One region of the Faecalibacterium sp. I3-3-89 genome, then DNA from elsewhere that is predicted to be linked to it. Evidence: predicted binding sites of a transcription regulator. Region 1 holds the regulator's gene; each other region holds the start of a gene.
What was found. Region 1 encodes Rex, which represses fermentation and respiration genes when NADH is low (regulators of the CRP and FNR family bind a similar motif). Its sites were predicted from a motif close to ATTGTTAANNNNTTAACAAT; they were not measured.

Region 2: fucO (lactaldehyde reductase) is a predicted target of Rex. The motif match lies at 1,882-1,901, and genes of this name have one in related genera.
Region 3: MTP38_RS04195 (butyryl-CoA:acetate CoA-transferase) is a predicted target of Rex. The motif match lies at 4,908-4,927, and genes of this name have one in related genera.

The regions. Positions count from the first base shown of each region.
Region 1 is NZ_CP094468.1:467,609-473,825, forward strand. Features, by position in the region: gene MTP38_RS02225 (carbohydrate ABC transporter permease) at 1-542, opposite strand, end outside; gene MTP38_RS02230 (carbohydrate ABC transporter permease) at 554-1,480, opposite strand; gene MTP38_RS02235 (ABC transporter substrate-binding protein) at 1,689-3,059, opposite strand; gene MTP38_RS02240 (thymidine kinase) at 3,542-4,144, opposite strand; gene MTP38_RS02245 (redox-sensing transcriptional repressor Rex) at 4,223-4,864, opposite strand; gene MTP38_RS02250 (ClpP family protease) at 5,134-5,820, shown strand; gene MTP38_RS02255 (DNA translocase FtsK) at 5,953-6,217, shown strand, end outside.
Region 2 is NZ_CP094468.1:1,080,609-1,086,825, forward strand. Features, by position in the region: gene MTP38_RS05055 (alanine/glycine:cation symporter family protein) at 1-977, shown strand, start outside; gene MTP38_RS05060 (hypothetical protein) at 1,194-1,736, shown strand; gene fucO (lactaldehyde reductase) at 1,973-3,121, shown strand; gene MTP38_RS05070 (putative ABC transporter permease) at 3,305-4,591, shown strand; gene fsa (fructose-6-phosphate aldolase) at 4,678-5,337, shown strand; gene hisS (histidine--tRNA ligase) at 5,397-6,217, opposite strand, start outside.
Region 3 is NZ_CP094468.1:878,421-884,637, forward strand. Features, by position in the region: gene MTP38_RS04180 (TetR-like C-terminal domain-containing protein) at 1-393, shown strand, start outside; gene MTP38_RS04185 (radical SAM protein) at 530-1,957, shown strand; gene MTP38_RS04190 (AI-2E family transporter) at 2,049-3,326, opposite strand; gene MTP38_RS04195 (butyryl-CoA:acetate CoA-transferase) at 3,375-4,721, opposite strand; gene coaD (pantetheine-phosphate adenylyltransferase) at 5,239-5,742, shown strand; gene MTP38_RS04205 (acetyl-CoA C-acetyltransferase) at 5,834-6,217, shown strand, end outside.

The sequences.
Region 1 (6,217 bases):
GCGGCAGCCTCGTCCAGATCGCGGGGGACGTTGCGCATGAACTGCACCAACTGGTAGACGAAGTAAGTCTCCGTTGCGAATGCGCAGTGGACCCAGATGGCCAGATAGAACGGGCTGTTGACCCAGCCGAACTTGGTGTACAGCAGGAACTGAGGCACGTTCAGGACGACCTGAGGCAGGAACAGGGTGGCCAGCATGATGCTGAACAGGATCTTCCGGCCCGGGAAATCGAAGCGACCGAAGCCGTAGGCTGCGATGCAGGCAGAGACCACGGTGCAGATGACCTTGGGCAGGACGTAGCTGTAAGTGTTCAGCATGGCCTGCAGGATGTTGATGGAACCGCCGAAGTTGTTCAGCGCGTTCTTGTAGCCCTCCAGAGTGGGGTTCTTGATCCACAGGCCGATGCCTGCAAAGATCTCGCTGTTGTCCTTAAAGGTGGCGCTGATCATCCACAGCAGGGGATAGATCATGATGAGGCCCACCAGGATCAGGACAAAGTACTTGAAAAACGTCGCAATGGCGTTAGAAGCTTTCATTCCCATACTGTCACACCTTACCTTTCATCCGAGTAGTAGACCCACTTCTTCTGGCTGGTGAAGGCGATGATCGTCAGGATGCAGACGATAACGAACATGATCCATGCCAGTGCGGAAGCCATGCCCATCTGGTTGGACTTGAATGCGTAGTTGTAGACCAGAATGGAGATGAGGGTGGTGGAACCGCGGGGACCGCCGTTGGTGATGATGAACGGGCCATTGAACTCCTGGAAAGCCTGGCAGATCTGAGTGACCAGATTGTAGAAGATAATGGGGGTGATCATCGGAACGGTGATGGAGAAGAACTGACGCCACTTGCCTGCGCCGTCGATGGTGGCAGCCTCGTACAGGTCGGCGGGCACGCCCTTCAGGGCGGCGAGGAACAGCACCATGGCGGAGCCGAACTGCCAGATACGCAGGAAGCAGATGATCCACAGTGCGTAGCTGGGGTCGCTCAGCCAAGAGGGACCCTGAAAATGACCGAAGGTCAGGATACGGATCAGAGTGTTGACCAGACCGTCATCGCGGAAGACAGCCTTCCACAGCACGGCGATGGCAACAGAGCCGCCGAGGATGGAAGGGATGTAGTAGACGGTGCGGAACAGGTTCACGCAGGCGATCTTGAAGTTCAGGATGTAGGCGATGAACAGTGCGAACACCAGCTTCAGGGGCACCGTGATGAAGCTGTACTTGAAGGTGGTGATGAGCGCCTTGGTGATCTTGGGGGTGGAGAAGGCGTCCACATAGTTCATGATGCCGTACTGATGGATGCCGTTGAAGAAGTCCATATCCGTAAAGCTGTAGTACAGAGACTGGCCGAACGGGATGGCTTTGAAGACGACGAAGCCGATGATCCAAGGGATCAGATAGAACAGGCCCTGCCATTTGTCAACGAACTTCTGGGCCGGGGTACGCCCGATAGAGGGCGCTTTGCTTTCTTTCATCCGGGAATCCTCCTTTTGTAAGGATAATCTCTCGTGCACCGCAATCATTTGGACATACTTTTGTCAAAAAAATGTCATCGCTGTCTTGCGAAAAAGGGGCATCCGTCCGTAGGTGGAAAGGATGCCCCCTTGCAAGACCCTTTTTATGCGGTGCGGCCCGTACGAACACCGCGCGTGCGCGGGCCGCGAGAGGTCTGTGAGGCGGAAATTAGACGGTATAGCCGACTGCGTCCATGCCGTCCAGCAGGGTATCGACCAGATCAGCGCCGGAGACGTTGTCGTAATCCAGAGAGTCGAAGACCTCCTGATAGACGCCGGTGCCGGTAGCCTTCAGGTCGTTGGACTCGAACAGGGGGTCGAGCTGGTTGGAAACGAAGGCCATGACCTTGCCGTTTGCCTCAGCGACCAGCTCCTTGACAGCGCCGGCAGCCTGAGCAGCAGCCAGACCAGCCTTGGAAGCGGGGATGCCGCACTCAGAACCCATGATGGAAGCGCCCTCTTCCTCGTTCAGCAGGAAGTTGATGAGGGTAGCTGCTTCTGCGGGGTGTGCGCAGGTCTTGGTGATGGCCAGACCCATGGAGACCTTGGAGAAGCCGCCGTTGTAATCGCCGAACTTGATCTCGTCGCCGACAGTGAAGCCAGCCTTGTTCTCTTCGTCCAGAGCGTCAGCGTACTTGGTAGCGGAGGAGTCCCACTCGAAGCAGCCAGCCAGCTTGCCGGTGATCCACTCGTTGGACTGGTGAGCAGCGTTATCGCCGTTGGAGCCGTAGTAGGTGGGCAGGCTCATGATGACGTGGCCCTCGACGAGGCTCTTGATGAAGTCGATGCCCTCGGCGATCTGGTCAGCGTCGTAGTTCAGGGTGGAGGTGGTGGGGTCTGCCCAGTCCTTGCCGTACTTGGACTCGAGGTAGAAGACCATCAGGATCATACGGTCGTATGCGCCCAGATGCAGGGGATAGTAGTCATCGCCCAGCTTCTCCTGGAAGGTCTTGCCGGCAGCCATCAGCTCGTCCAGAGTAGTGGGGTAGGAGATGCCGGCCTTGTCGAAGGTGGTCTTGTTCCAGTAGAAGATACGGCCAGTCATGGAGACGGGCACGCACTGCTGGGCGTTTGCCACATTGCAGGCAGCCAGCTTGGCCTCATCCCACTGGGTCAGGTCGAGGTAATCCGTGACGCTGTTCAGGTCGATGAAGGTCTGGCCGCTCTTAGAATAGTTGTACAGCCAGTTCCAGTTGATCTGGCAGACATCCTCAGCGACGCCGCCTGCGAACTTGGTGGACATGGTATCCTCCCAGCCGGACCATGCAGCGAAGGTGGGGTTGATGGTGATGGTGCTGTTCTTAGCCATGAAAGCCTTGATGGCCTCCTGATAGGCGTTGTGACGAGACTCGCCGCCCCACCAGCTCATGGTCAGGGTGACGGGGTCAGAAGACAGGCCGGCCACGGATGCTGCGGAAGCAGCAGTGGAAGTGGCGGTAGAGCCAGCGTTGCCAGAGCCGCCGCATGCGGCCAGAAGGCCGGCAGCGCCCACAGCGCCGGAGACCTTCAGAAAGTCACGACGAGAAATTGCCTTGCTCATTTTCGTTCTCCTCCTAATGTAAAAAAACAACTGCTTGCACGGACACCTCTGCAAAGCATCCGTTGTATACAAATATGATACCAAAGGCAAGAAGAAAAAGAAAGATGCAAATTGTAGGGATAGCGGCAGAAAACGAACAAATATTGCGCTTATTTTTTGCACGGTTTTGACGTCATTGCCATAATGAATAAACTTGCGGCCAAAAACTGTGCAACTTGTATACTTCAACGATTTGCATAGAAAACTGGGATGCAACAGGGAAAGAATGGCCGGATTTGCAAGAATTTTGTAACCAAGTCATATTTTGCCGAATGGACGTTGTATACATCAAAAGCGACGATGACAGAAACTTCCGGCCATGAACTGATATATCAATAGCGCAAAAAACGTGCGAATCGGGCCTTGGCTGATATATCACGGATGAAGAAAAGATACAAAAAATGCCGCCCGGCGTGCGGACGGCATGAAATCAGGGAAAACGATCATCGGCGGGCGGCATAGAAAGCGCGGCGCTCCCGGAAATAGCACTGGGGGCACATGCTGACGTACTGGACGTCGTTCTGAAGGTCGATGGCCACCTGCTCGCCTTCAAAGACGAAGCGGCCGTTGACCTTGCGGCAGTTGCAGGTGGCCTTGCGGCCGCAGGCGCAGATGGTCTTCATCTCCTCGATGGTGTGGGCCAGCTCCAGCAGACGGGTGGAGCCGGGGAAGCCCTTGAGGGAGAAGTCGGAGCGCAGGCCGTAGCAGATGACCGGGATGTTCAGCTCCACCGTCACCATGAACAGCTGCTCGGCCTGTGCGGCGGTAAAGAACTGGCTCTCGTCGCAGAGCACGCAGGCCAGAGGCTTGCCCTCGCTGCTGGCGGCCCGGACGGCCTCCACGAGGTCCATATCCGGCGGCACCAGCAGGTCGGCGGGGCGGCGGACGCCCAGACGGCTCACGAGGTCGCCGCTGCCCTTGGTGTCCACCTTCGGTTTGAGGATGAACACCCGCATCCCCTGCTCCTCATAGTTGTGGGCCACCTGCATCAGCGCGGTGCTCTTACCGCTGTTCATTGCGCCGTAACGGAAATAAAGCTTTGCCATGTCGAAAAAATCTCCTCATGAAAGGACCCTCCCAGCCAGAGCCTGACGGAGAGGGTCGGCATTTTGCAGTAAGATGGCTCAGTCCTGATTGCGCAGCCGGTAGCCGAGGCTCATCAGGCTGTCGCCGAGATGGACGTTCTCCACGACGACATCGGGGTAGGACACCGACAGGTCGTAGTGGGAGAAGTTCCAGAAGCCCTGGATCCCCAGCGCCACCAGACGGCCACTGATCTCCTCTGCGCCGCTGCGGGGCAGACAGAGGACGGCCACCTCGGGGTGATGCTCGGCGCAGAACGTCTCCAGCTCATCGATGTGGAGGATCTGGATGCCGTTGATCTCCTTGCCAACCTCGTCGGGGGCGTTGTCGAAGGCGGCGATGAGCTTATAGCCGTTGGTGTCGGTGGTGATAAAGCGGCTCACGGCCTTGCCCAGACGGCCGCAGCCGATGAGGATGGTGGGCAGACGGTCACCGTTGCCGAAGAGCAGGTCCTCAAGGATGTTCAGCAGGTTCTCTACCGAATAGCCGATGCCTTGACGGCCATTCACATCGCCGATGCAGTTGAAGTCCTGCCGCACCTGCGAGGCGGTGGTGCCCATCTGGGCGGCCAGCTCGCGGGACGAGATGCTGGTGATGCCGTCGTTTTTCAGGGTGCGCAGGTAGCGATAGTATTTGGGCAGGCGCTTGATGACGGGCAGGGAAGCTTTGCCGGGAGTATTCATAGGGAGTTCTCCTTTCTTTTTGTCCGCAGGATCGCCGGGGGGAGAGGTGCGCAGCGGCAGGGCGCTCCGGCAAGGAATAGATGTGTACTTTTCCGTACAATAATGATACTTATTTGACAATCTTATCTCTAGTATAAAGTATACATCGTGAAGCGAGAATGTCAAATCCTTTGGCGCAATTTTTTGCAAAAGCAAAGAAATCTTTGCCGAAGCATAACCGACAGGAATGCCGGACAAGCTGAAATGAAGCAAAAAGGAGGGCGCAGAGAATGGCACAGGAAGAGAAAAATATCCCCGTGGAGCAGCAGCGATTGGAAAAAGAGCAGATCGAGGACATGGGCAGCGTCTACCGCACCCGGGGCGCTCACGCCATCCACTGTCTGACTGTCATCGGGCAGGTGGAGGGCCATGTGGAAGCCCCGCAGGGCCAGAAGACCACCAAGTATGAGCACGTCATCCCCCAGCTGGTGGCTGTGCAGGAAGACCCTGCCATCGAGGGGCTGCTGGTGCTGCTCAACACCGTGGGCGGAGATGTGGAGGCCGGGCTTGCGCTGGCCGAACTCATCGCCAGCATCTCGAAGCCCAGTGCGGCGGTGGTGCTGGGCGGAGGCCACTCCATCGGCATCCCGCTGGCCGTCAGCGCCCAGCGGAGTTTCATCGTGCCCACCGCCACCATGACGGTCCACCCCGTCCGCCACTCGGGGATGATCTTGGGCGTACCCCAGACCATGCGCTGGTTCGAGCAGATGCAGGAGCGGATCACCGGCTTCGTCGCGGCCCACAGCGGCATCTCGGAAAAGCGGTACACCGAGCTGATGATGCGCACCGGCGAGCTGGTCATGGATGTGGGTACCGTGCTGGACGGCCGGAAAGCCGTGCGGGAAAAGCTCATCGACGAGCTGGGCGGGCTGTCGGATGCGCTGGCGTGGCTCTACCGAGAAATCGAGGGGAAATAAATTGCCATTTGACTTTTCCCGTGGTACAATGAAAGAATCGAATCGTATCGGGATTCTTCCATCGTCACCGACAGAGCCGCCTCGGGCGCGCCCTGCTTCTATATATAGGATAAGGAACGGGTTTTAGGGATCATGGCAAAAAGAAAACGCAGAACTTCCGCGCGGGGCAGCGCCTCGCGCCGCAAAAAACGGTCGCAGGACCGGATGCCAGCGGGGCTTGTCACCCTGTTCGCAGGGCTGGTGCTCATGGCGCTGGCCTTCGTGCCGGGCAGCTCGGCATGGCGCACGATGCACGACGTTCTGTTCGGCCTGTTCGGCTGTGGAAGCTTTGTGGTGGGGGCGGCGCTGTGCTATCTGGCCATCCTCTACACCCGGGGCGAAGACCTCCTGCCCCACA
Region 2 (6,217 bases), 610 kb from region 1:
AGAACGGCCTCGGCAGCCGGTGGCAGTTCCTCGCGGTCCTCTACTCCCTGTTCGGCGTGCTGACCGTCTTCGGCACCGGCAACGCCACGCAGGTGAACACCATCGTCACCGCCATCGACTCAGCCCTGCTGGCCACCGGCAGCGGCCTGAACGGCATCCTGCCCACCCTCAACCTCATCGTGGGCGTCGTGGTGGCCATGATGGTAGCAATGGTGCTGCTGGGCGGCGTCAAGCGCATCGGCAGCGTCACCGAGAAGCTGGTGCCCTTTATGGCGCTGTTCTACATTGTACTGGCGCTGGGCGTCGTGGCGCTCAACTACCGCCGCTTCCCGGCGGTTCTTGCCTCCATCGTCGGCGGTGCATTCGACCCGCAGGCCGTCACCGGCGGTGCCATCGGCAGCGTCTTTCTCAGTATGCAGAAGGGCGTCTCCCGCGGCATCTTCTCCAACGAGGCCGGCCTCGGCACAGGCTCCATCGCCCACGCCTGCGCCGACACCCACAAGCCGGTCAAGCAGGGAATGTTCGGCATCTTCGAGGTCTTTGCCGATACCATCGTCATCTGCACCCTGACCGCCATGGTCATCCTGTGCAGCGGTGTGCCGGTGGGCTACGGCAGCGCGGCAGGCGCGGAACTGACCATCTCCGGCTTCACGGCCACCTACGGCGGCTGGTCGTCCATCTTCACGGCGGTGGCGCTCTGCTGCTTCGCGTTCTCCACCATCATCGGCTGGGGTCTGTACGGCTCCCGGTGCATCGAGTTCCTGTTCCACACCGACAAGGTGGTCGGGCCGTTCCTCGTGGTCTACTCCTTCGTGTCCATTCTGGGCGCGACGGTGGACCTCGGGCTGCTGTGGAGCATCGCCGACACCTTCAACGGCCTGATGAGCATCCCGAACCTCATCGCCCTGCTCCTGCTCTCCGGCACAGTGGCAAAGCTCACGAAGGAGTTCTTCGCGGGCGAAGGGGCAAAGAAATAAAGAATTACTTAGAGCGGAACACGGCAGGTGCATTTTAATGTGCATCTGCCGTGTTTTTTGTATATTGTGATAAAATACGGAGTCTGCCTTTGTGAAACAGGACGAAATATGGCTTTTGAGAGCCGAACAACTTGACAAATGGATACAGGGGGGGGTAGAATCGGAAACAGCAGAAACGCTCTTCTGCAAATTCTCAAAATCTGAGGAGGAAACGATATGAAAATCATGAAAAAATTGATGGCTTTGGCTCTGGCCAGCGCCCTCGCCCTGACCCTGCTCACCGGCTGCGGCGGAGGCGGTGGTGGCGGTGCCATTTCCGACGGTAACGGAGGAACGATAACGATCAGCGGCACCCAAAATGCTAACACAGAATTTTCCAAAGCATTTATCAATGCACAGGCATCGACTGGCATCAATATGAGCTATGAGGCGGCGAAAGGCGCAAAAGCTCAGAAATTCATGGAAGTAGTTGTCGATCTGGCGAAAAAGAACCCTAATCAAAAGCTTGATGAGCAGTTTGTGTTGAAAATACTCGATAAGGCGGGAATTGATGTTACAAAAGAGATGGTTTTCATGACCGACAAGACAAACACAACATATCAGGTGGGTGAGATTAGGGATCAGATGTCCGAATGGAAGAGTGGATTGGCTGATAAAGGCGTCTCCATTGATTACGACGGGGCAACCTTCGGATATATTGTTGCAAAACATGGTGAAGAACAGCTTATGTGCATAGTGGTTGGGTACACTGCAACTTAAGAAATAATCACATTATGGAATAAGGCGCCCTCCGGAATCACACCGGAGGACGCTTTTTTGCGGTCTGCAAGCGTGGGACTTTGTTCACTTTCTCTGCAAAAATATAAAAAAGTATAAAAATTTCATGAAAATCATAAGAAATGACATTGAAAATGTTTTAACAAAGTGGTAAAGTAGAAGCAAAGAGAGTCGTGCCTGCCGCCCGGCGGGACGCAAAATTGGGAGGTTTATTACCAATGGCTGATCGTATCGTTCTGAACACCATTTCCTACCATGGCCACGGCGCCATCGAGAACATCGTGCCCGAGCTGACAGCCCGCGGCTACAAGAAAGCTTTCGTCTGCTCCGACCCCGACCTCATCAAGTTCGGCGTCACCAAGAAGGTCACGGACCTGCTGGATGCGGCAAACTTCGCCTACGCCGTCTACAGCGAGATCAAGCCCAACCCCACAATCGCCAACGTGCAGGACGGCGTGGCTGCCTTCAAGGCCGCTGAGGCAGACTGCATCGTGACCATCGGCGGCGGTTCTTCGATGGACACCGCAAAGGCCATCGGCATCATCATCAACAACCCCGAGTTCGCCGATGTCCGCTCTCTGGAAGGCGTTGCTCCCACCAAGAAGCACGCGGTCTTCACCATCGCAGTGCCCACCACTGCCGGTACTGCGGCTGAAGTCACCATTAACTACGTCATCACCGACGTGGAGAAGAAGCGCAAGTTCGTCTGCGTCGATACCAACGATATTCCGGAGATCGCCGTCGTCGATCCCGATATGATGTCCTCTATGCCCAAGGGCCTGACCGCCGCCACCGGTATGGACGCTCTGACCCACGCCATCGAGGGCTACATCACCAAGGGCCACTGCGTCATCTCCGATATGTTCCATCTCGAGGCCATCAAGCTCATCAGCGAGAACCTGCGCGGCGCTGTCCAGAACACCCCCGAGGGCCGCGAGGGCATGGCGCTGGGCCAGTACATCGCCGGTATGGGCTTCTCCAACGTGGGTCTGGGCATCGTCCACTCCATGGCACACGGTCTGTCCGCTCTGTACGACACCCCCCACGGCGTGGCCTGCGCTATCCTGCTGCCCGTCGGTCTGGAGTACAACAAGACCGTCGCCGGTGAGCGTTACCGCGCCGTCGGCAAGGCGATGGGCGTTGTGGGCATCGACGAGATGAACGACGTCGAGGCAGCAGATGCCACCATCGCCGCCGTCAAGCAGCTGTCTGCGGACGTGGGCATCCCCGCAAATCTCCACGGCATCCTGAAGGAGGAGGACATCCAGTTCCTCGCCGAGTCCGCTTATGCCGACGCCTGCCGTCCCGGCAACCCCCGCGACACCAGCGTGGAGGAGATCGTGGAGCTGTACAAGAGCCAGCTGTAAGCTGCGCCTGAGCGCTTTACCCTTATAAAATATAGGCCGCTGTAAAATAACCTCTCGTCACGCCTGACGGAGAGGCTGCCTACGGCGGCCTTTTTGCGTGAAAATTCTGCCTTCCTCTTGCACGGGAAGCAAAAACTGCGTACAATATCCCTGTAACCATTCATATGGGAAAGGAAACACGCAATGGAGCTGAATTTTTATACCCTCTGCGTCATTTATCTGGTCTATTCATTCCTCGGCTGGGTGGCCGAGACGGTGGCAGCAACGGTGAAAGGACGTGCCTTCGTCAACCGTGGCGTGGCGTCCGGCCCGTTCTGCTTCGTCTACGGCACGGCGGCTGTGCTGATGGCCGTGGGCTTCGCCGACCTGCGTTCGGCCCCGCTGGCCCTCTTTCTCGGCTGTGCGGCGGACGCCACCGTGGTGGAATGGGTGACGGCCAAGCTGCTGGAACGGATGCACCGCCGCCGCTGGTGGGACTACTCGGACAAGAAGTTCAATCTGGACGGCTATGTCTGCCTGCAATATTCGGTGCTCTGGGGCCTGCTGGGCATGGCCAGCGTCCTATGGGGCAACGGCCTGCTGCTGCGCCTCTGCGCCCTTCTGCCGGGATGGCTGCTGCATATGGGCGTCTGGGTCATGATGACGATCGCCGTCCTCGACCAGCTGGGTACGGCGCTGGCCGTCAACCAGTACGCCGCCAGCCACCCGAAGTTGGAACAGTTCAACCTTGAGCTGGAAAAGCACTCGGACAAGCTGCGCCAGCGGCTCATCGCCCATGTGGAAAAGCGTATCCAGAAGGCCTATCCGACTGCTGTCCGGCCCGAGCCGACGGTGCAGGCTGAGAAGGCTTTGAGCTTCGGCGACCTCGTCTGGCTCTTCGTCATCGGCGCCTTCCTCGGCGATGTGGTGGAGACGCTCTTCTGCCGGGTGACGGCGGGGGTCTGGATGAGCCGCTCGAGCCTTGTGTGGGGTCCCTTCAGCGTGGTGTGGGGGCTGGCGCTGGTCATGGCGGCTGTCCTGCTGCGGGGCAGCGAGGAGCGGAGCGACCGCTCCATCTTCCTCTTCGGCTTTGTGCTGGGCGGCGCGTATGAGTATCTTTGCAGCGCCGTGGGTGAGCTGCTCTTCGGTGTCATCTTCTGGGATTACAGCGGCTTCAAGTTCAATCTGGGAGGTCGTGTCAACCTGCTCTACTGCTTTTTCTGGGGCATCGCGGCGGTGGTCTGGATTCGGTACGGCTACCCCCTCATCGCAAAGCTGATGGCAAAGCTCAAAAAGCACATCCTGCCGTGGATGACGGTGGTGCTGACGGTGTTCATGGCCGTGAACATGGGGCTTTCCGGTCTGGCGCTGGCCCGCTACGACGCCCGCACCAGCGGCCTCGCCCCGGCAAACCGGCTGGACGTCTTCCTCGACGAGCACTTCGACAATGCCCGGATGGAGCGGGTATACCCCAACGCAAAGAAGACGTAAAATTTGCAGGGGACTCTTTTCTCTCTGCCGGAAGTGTAGTAAAATAAGGGCAGAAATGTTCTCACGAAGAACGAAGGAGGACCTGTATGAAATTCTTTATCGATACCGCAAATGTGGACGAAATCCGCAAGGCCAATGATATGGGCGTCATTTCGGGCGTCACCACCAACCCCAGCCTCATCGCAAAGGAGCACAAGGACTACGCCAAGACGCTGGCGGAGATCGCCTCCATCGTGGACGGCCCCATCTCCGGCGAGGTGAAGGCCACTACCACTGATGCGGAGACGATGGTGAAGGAGGGAGAGGCCATCTATGCCCTCGACCCCAAGCACATGGTCGTCAAGATCCCCATGACCGTGGAGGGCCTCAAGGCCATCAAGGCCCTGAGCGCCAAGGGCATCCCCACCAACTGTACCCTCATCTTCTCGGCCAATCAGGCCCTGCTGGCTGCACGGGCCGGTGCGGCCTACGTCAGCCCCTTCCTTGGCCGTCTTGACGACATCAGCCAGCCGGGAATCGACCTTGTCCGCACCATCAGCGAGATCTTCGCCAACTACCCGGACATCCATACGCAGATCATTGCGGCCTCTGTCCGCAACCCCATTCATATCACCGAGTGTGCGCTGGCCGGTGCGGACATCGCCACCGTGCCCTACAAGGTCATCGAGCAGATGACCAAGCACCCCCTCACCGATCAGGGCATCGAGAAGTTCAAGGCAGACTACACCGCCGTCTTTGGCGCATAAGAGCAAAACAAAAAAGCGGCAGACCGTCGGGCCTGCCGCTTTTGCTGTATCTGGGATGATCAGAAGATCTTCACTTCGTCCTTGTCCATAAAGGCGGCACCCGCAAAGCCGGCTGCTTCCAGCTGGCCCAGCTGCTTGCCGAGCTTCTTGCCCTGCGGCAGGACGGTGACGTTGTACGTCTCGCGGAGGGTGGCGGCCCGGCTCAGGACGGCGGTGAAGTCGGCGTCCCTGCCGTAGAGCAGGGCGATCTTCTGCTTTGCGCCGGGGATCTGGTAGCCCTGCTCGAGCAGGATGCCGCAGACCCGCTCGAAGCCGATGGAGAAGCCGACGGCGGGCACCTGCGTGCCAAGGAACTTGCCCACCATGTTGTCGTAACGTCCGCCGCCGGCGACTGCGCCGCTGAACTGCGGGCAGGTGATCTCGAAGACCATGCCGGTGTAGTAGCCCTGACCGCGCACGAGGCTGGGGCAGTAGGCCACCTGATAGCGGCCCGCAGCCATGGCGTTGGCGGTGGCGAGGACATACTTCAGGTCGTCGGCGATGGCGGGGTCGGCGCAGCGGGAGGCCACGGCGTCCAGCGTCACCTCACCGGCGGCGATGAAGTCGGCCAGTGCGTTGACAGCGCTCTCGGGCAGCTGCTTTTCCAGCAGTTCGGCCTTGACGCCGTCGGCACCGATCTTATCCATCTTGTCGAAGGTGATGCAGACGGAGTCCAGCGTGTCGGCGGCAAAGCCCATGCTCTCCAGCATCCCGCGGAGGATGCGGCGGTCGTTGATGTTGACGGTGAAGCCGTCGAAGCCGATGCCCAGCAGGGCGCGGGTGGTCACGTCGATCAGCTCGACCTCGGCGTTGGGGCTTTCGTCGCCCAGAATGTCGATGT
Region 3 (6,217 bases), 410 kb from region 1:
GAGGCGCTGGAGGGACTTCAGGATTTCGAGACGTGGAGCGGGGCGCTCCGGGAGATGCTGGAAAAGGTGCAGGCTAATCGGGTGCTGGTGCTGAACGTCTACCGCTCGGTCAGCCGCGAACAAGTGGAGCAGTACCTTTGTAAGATGCTGGACCCGCTGCTGCGGATATTCGTGGAGCGGCTGAACATCCCGGTAAAAGAGGAAGACAAGCAGTTCATCATCGACTTTTACAAGTACGGCTTCGTGGGGCTGGCGCTGGAATGGATCCGCCGCGACATGAAGGCCGACCCGGCCATCATGGCCGAGCGCCTGAACACCATCATGCAGGGCGACCTGAAGCGGGCCTTGCAGCGCTTCCGCACGGATGGAAAAGCATCAATCGAGACAGACTGATAAAAAATTGAGCAACAAAAGCAGGGTGATGGAAAAACTATCACCCTGCTTTTGTTGTTTATAGAACCTTTGCGGAGAAAATGTTAAAGTATTGTCAAAGAAAACCGGCAAAGAACCGGCTAAGGAGGCTGACATTATGAGTACCGCATTGGATTCTCTGAGCCACAAGGTGCAGCGTGCTGCTGTCGGGACGATGGTGGATGTCGCACTGGCCCATGTCAACAAGGACCGTCAGAAGGCGATCGCCGAGATGGTGGACGTGGCAAAGCAGTTTTACGGCGATTCGTTCAGCGAGGAGACCTACGAGCACGCCCGCGCCGTGCTGGCTGACCCGGACAGCAAGTGGTCGAAGCTCATCAACTGTGTGCTCAGCCAGACAGACCCCAATGTGGCCCGCACCACGGCCCTCAACCTCGGCTATGAGGCATTCTTCCGGGGCACCAAGACCATCCGGGAGAACCGGGTCAAGTACCGCTGCAACATCCCGTGGCTCATCCTCTTCGACCCCACTTCGGCCTGCAATATGCACTGTGTGGGCTGCTGGGCGGGCGAGTACGGCCACAAGAACAACCTCAGCTTTGAGGATATGGACAAGATCGTCACCGAAGGCAAGGCGCTGGGCGTCTACCTCTATATGCTCACCGGCGGCGAGCCGCTGGTGCGGAAGGCGGACATCCTTCGTCTGGCGGAGAAGCACAACGATGTGCAGTTCGCCATCTACACCAACTCCACCCTCATCGACGAGCCGTTCTGTGAGCAGGTGGTAAAGCTGGGCAACATCGCCTTCATGCTCTCCATCGAGGGCACGCCTTCCACCAACGATGCCCGGCGGGGCGAGGGGCACTATGCCGCTGTCATGCACGCGATGGACCTGCTGAAGGCCCACGGCATCCTCTTCGGGACGTCCATCTGCTATACGAGGGACAACCTTGAGGCCGTCACCAGCGACCACTTCATGCGGATGCTCTGCGATAAGGGCGCGCATTTCGGCTTCTACTTCCATTACATGCCGGTAGGCAACGAGGCTGCGCCCGAACTGATGCCCACCCCGGCCCAGCGCAAGTATATGCTGGAGCGCATCCGGTATCTCCGCTCGGAGAAGAGCGACATCCCGTTCTACCCGATGGACTTCCAGAACGACGGCGAGTTCGTGGGCGGCTGCATCGCAGGTGGACGCAACTACTTCCACATCAACTCGGCGGGCGACGCCGAACCCTGCGTCTTTATCCACTACTCGAACGCCAACATCCACGACAGCAGCATCCTCGACATCCTCCGCAGCCCCCTCTTCATGTCCTATCACAATGGGCAGCCTTTCAATAAAAACCACCTGCGGCCCTGTCCGATGCTGGAAAATCCCGAGCTGCTGCGGAAGATGGTCCACGACACCGGTGCCCACAGCACGGATCTGCAGTCCCCCGAGACCGTAGACCACCTCTGCGACAAGTGTGCGGCCTATGCGGCAGACTGGCAGCCTGTGGCCGACGAGATCTGGTCTCACGTCACGCTCCGGGAGAGCCGGTACGAGAACTACAAGGACTGGAGACCCACCACCGCGAAATGACTTTATCGGTCTTTCCACTGGAATAAAAATGCGCAGAAAAGCCCCCATCTTCACCGGCTGAGGCAGCCGGGAGGATGGGGGCTTGTTCTTGTTATTCTTCGCCGGAGTCGATGACGATCTCGGTCCCGCTCTCTGCTTCGGCAGGGGCGGGAGCCGGGTCATCCGGGTCGCCGAACTCTTCATGGTAGGTTTCTACCTGCCCGAGCTGGCCGTTGCGGCGGAGGCCATGGAACACCAGCTTCTTGATGATGTCGTAGATGACGGCAAACAGCGGCACACCTACGATCATGCCCACGAAGCCCCACAGCCCGCCAAACAGCAGGATGGAGAAGAGCACCCAGAAGCTGGAAAGTCCGGTGGTGTTGCCCAAGATCTTCGGGCCGATGACGTTGCCGTCCAGCTGCTGGAGCACCAGAACGAAGAGCACGAACCAGAGGGCCTTGATGGGACTCTGGATGAGGATGAGCAGGGTGGCGGGGACCGCACCGATGAAGGGGCCGAAGAAGGGGATGACGTTGGTGACGCCGATGATGACGGATACCAGCAGAGCGCTGGGGAACTTGAAGACGATGCAGGCAAAGTAGCAGAGCACGCCAATGATGGCAGAGTCCAGAATCTTGCCGTTGATGAAGCCGCCGAACATCCGGTCTGCGTAAAGGACTTCTTCCTGAATGAGCTGCGCCCAGCGGGGCTTGAAGATGCTGTAAAGGATCATCTTGGCCTGCTTGACAAGTTTTTTGCGGCTGGCCAGCAGGTAGACCGCGACGATAAGGCCGATGAGCAGGTTCTTGAACCACATCACCACGTTTATGACGCCCACGCCCACGCTGCTCAGGATGCCCTGCAGGTTTTGGAGGGAGGGCAGCAGGGTGGTGCGCAGAGAGGCCAGATTGCTCGTGATGGCATCGTAAGCGTCGTTAAAGTAGCCCATCAGGGTCGCATTGTCCAGAAAGACGTCCTGCGTGTTGACCCACCGCATGAAGCGGGCGATGCTGGTCTGGGCCGTGTAGTAGAGGGAGGTGACGCTGGAGATGACCTGCGGCACCACCATCATCACCAGCGCGTAGACCACCAGAATGCCGAAGAGCAGGGTGGCAGCGATGGCCAGCATATTGGCCAGACCGTGCATCTTCTGGGGGAAGATGCGGTGCAGAAAGTTCTCGATGGTGTTGCACACCGGCTTGAGCAGGTAGGCGATGACCGCACCATAGATGAAGGGCATCAGGATGCCGGTCATGGTGGAGACGGCGTCGCCGAAGCCGTCGAAGCGGTAGATGAAGAAGAAAAAGAGGATGCTCAGGCTTATCGCACCAAAGCCCGCCAACATTCCGTAGATGTAGGGCTTGATGTGCGGTTTTTTGTCCATCATGTGAGACTCCATTCCTGCCGCAGACGGCAGGAGCCGATACGGCGATGTTTAGATTTTGTTGCTGCGGCGCCAGATGTGCATCTTCTCGGCCTCTTTGATGAGCTGCTCACGGAAGTCGGGGTGTGCCACGTTGATGAGGGCCTCAGCCTTCTCCCAAGTGGTCAGGCCCTTGAGGTTGACGCAGCCGTACTCGGTGCAGAGATAATGCAGGTTGGCGCGGGTGTCGGTGATGATGCTGCCATTTTCCAGCGTGGGACGGATGCGGCTCTCCAGCTGGCCGGTCTTTTTATTAAAGAAGGTGGAGGACAGGCAGATGAAGCTCTTGCCGCCCTTGGAGAGGTAGGCACCCAGCACGAAGTCCAGCTGGCCGCCTGCACCGGAGATGTGCTTGATACCGGCGCTCTCCGCGTTCACCTGACCAAACAGGTCGATGTCCACCGCATTGTTGATGGAGATGAAGTTGTCCAGTGCGGAGATGCTGCGGATGTCGTTGGTGTAATCGACGGGGGCGGACATACACTCGGGATTGTTGTTGAGGTAGTCGTACATCTTCTGGGTGCCGGCACCGAAGGCGTAGACCTGACGGCCCTTGTCCAGCTGCTTGTGTGCGCCGGTGATCTTGCCGGCCTTAGCGATGTCCACAAAGGCATCGACGTACATCTCCGTGTGGACGCCGAGGTCCTTCAGGTCGCTCTGGGCGATGAGGCTGCCGATGGCGTTGGGCATACCGCCGATGCCCAGCTGCAGGCAGGCACCATTGGGGATCTGGGGCACGACGAGATTTGCGACCTTCAGATCGACCTCAGAAGCGGGGCCGGCAGCGGCCATCTGGCCAATGGGCGGGTTGCTGCCCTCCACGATGCCGGTGACCCGGGAGACGTGGACGCAGTTCTCCATGCCGCCGAGGCAGCGGGGCATATTGGTGTTGACTTCGACGACGATCTTCTTGGCCTTCTCGCAGACAGCGCCCAGATGAGAAGCGCTGGGGCCGAAGTTGAAGTAGCCGTGCTCGTCCATCGGCGTCACCTGAAAGACGGCGACATCCAGCGGGTCGGGGCTTTCGCGGTAATAGCGGGGAAGCTCAGAATACCGGATGGGGGAGTAGAACGAAAAGCCCTGTGCGATGGCCTTGCGCTCGATGCCGCCCATATGCCAGCTGTTCCAGGTCATGTGGGCAGCAGGATCGTCGATCTGGAAGATCTCGGGCACCCACATCAGGATGCCGCCGCGGAAGTTGACATTCTCCAGCTCCGGCAGGCGCTTTGCAAGGGCGGCGTCCACGGCCACAGGGGTGTTGACACACCAGCCGTAGTCCACCCAGTCGCCGCTCTTGACCAGCGCGGCAGCCTGCTCGGCGGTCATCTTTTTCTGCGCGTACATTTCCTTAAAATCCATTATAAACCATCCTCTCCTATAATAACATAAAAGAATTGTAAATTTACCATTTACATTCCTGCGGAACAAAGATCTTTGCCGGAAATTTACCGTTCGTTTCCAGTTTTGACACCGGCTTATCACATCCCGGCGGTATCCTTGGAAACAGCAGGACGGATGCCTCCGGCAGAGGCAGACTTGCTCAACTTAGTTATAACATTAACAAAGAGCAGAATCAAGCCCCCTTTCGCAAAAAATAGCCCTACGGACAAGGTGACTAAAAATCTTAGCAATTTGTGGGGATAATTTGGTACGACAAAAACAAATTTTTTTGAAAAAAGACTTGATAAAATTTTGACAATATGGTTTACTTAATGTGTACCAAGACAAAGCGCCCCAGTGTGACGTTAATTGACTAAAAATTAACGATGTTGCGAGGGGCGTATGCCTCGATACTTGAAGCGGGAACTGAAAAGTGCTATCATGGCAACACCAAATTGCGCTTTTCCAAAGCGCGGCGATAAAGGAGACCATACCGATGGCAACAGCAGTTTACCCCGGGTCCTTCGACCCGGTCACGAGAGGACATCTCGACATCATCAAGCGGGCAGCAAAGATCAACGACCACCTCATTGTGGCAGTGCTCATCAACAGCGCGAAGAACCCTCTGTTCACCGTAGAGGAGCGGGTGGCGCTGCTGCAGGAGTGCTGCAAGGACATCCCGAATGTGACGGTGGAGAGCTTTGACGGCCTGACCGTGGAGTTCGCCAAGAAGCGCCACGCCTCGGTGATGGTGCGGGGCCTGCGGGCCGTGACGGATTTCGAAAACGAGATCCAGCTGGCGCAGACCAACCACGCACTGATGCCCGGCATCGAGACCATGTTCCTCGCCACCAGCATCAAGTGGAGCTACCTTTCCTCCACCATCGTCAAGGAGGCTGCCCGCTACGGCAGCAACATCTCCAAGTTCGTGACGCCCAACGTAGAAGCGGCCATCCACGCGAAAGTGGAGCAACTTCAGGCAGAAGGAAAGACCATCTGATCCCTTTTATCATGCAGAAAGGCTCTCGGGCCTTTTGATAGATCGTTTTACGAAAACCCCGTAAATATACACATTTCAGGAGGCTATTAACATGAAAAAAATTGTTATCGCATCTGCCTGCCGTACCGCTATTGGTAAGTTTGGCGGCACTCTGGCAAACGTCCCTGCTGCTGAGCTTGGCTCCATCGTCATCAAGGAAGCTCTGAACCGTGCAAACGTGAAGCCTGAGCAGGTCGATCATGTTTACATGGGCTGCGTCATTCAGGCTGGTCTGGGCCAGAACGTCGCCCGTCAGGCTTCCCTGAAGGCTGGCCTGCCCATCGAGACCCCCGCCGTCACCGTCAACGTGGTCTGCGGCTCTGGTCTGAACTGCGTCAACATGGCTGCTCAGATGATCGAGGCTGGCGATGCTGACATCGTGGTCGCAGGCGGCATGGAGAACATGGATATGGCTCCCTTCGCCCTGCAGAAGGCC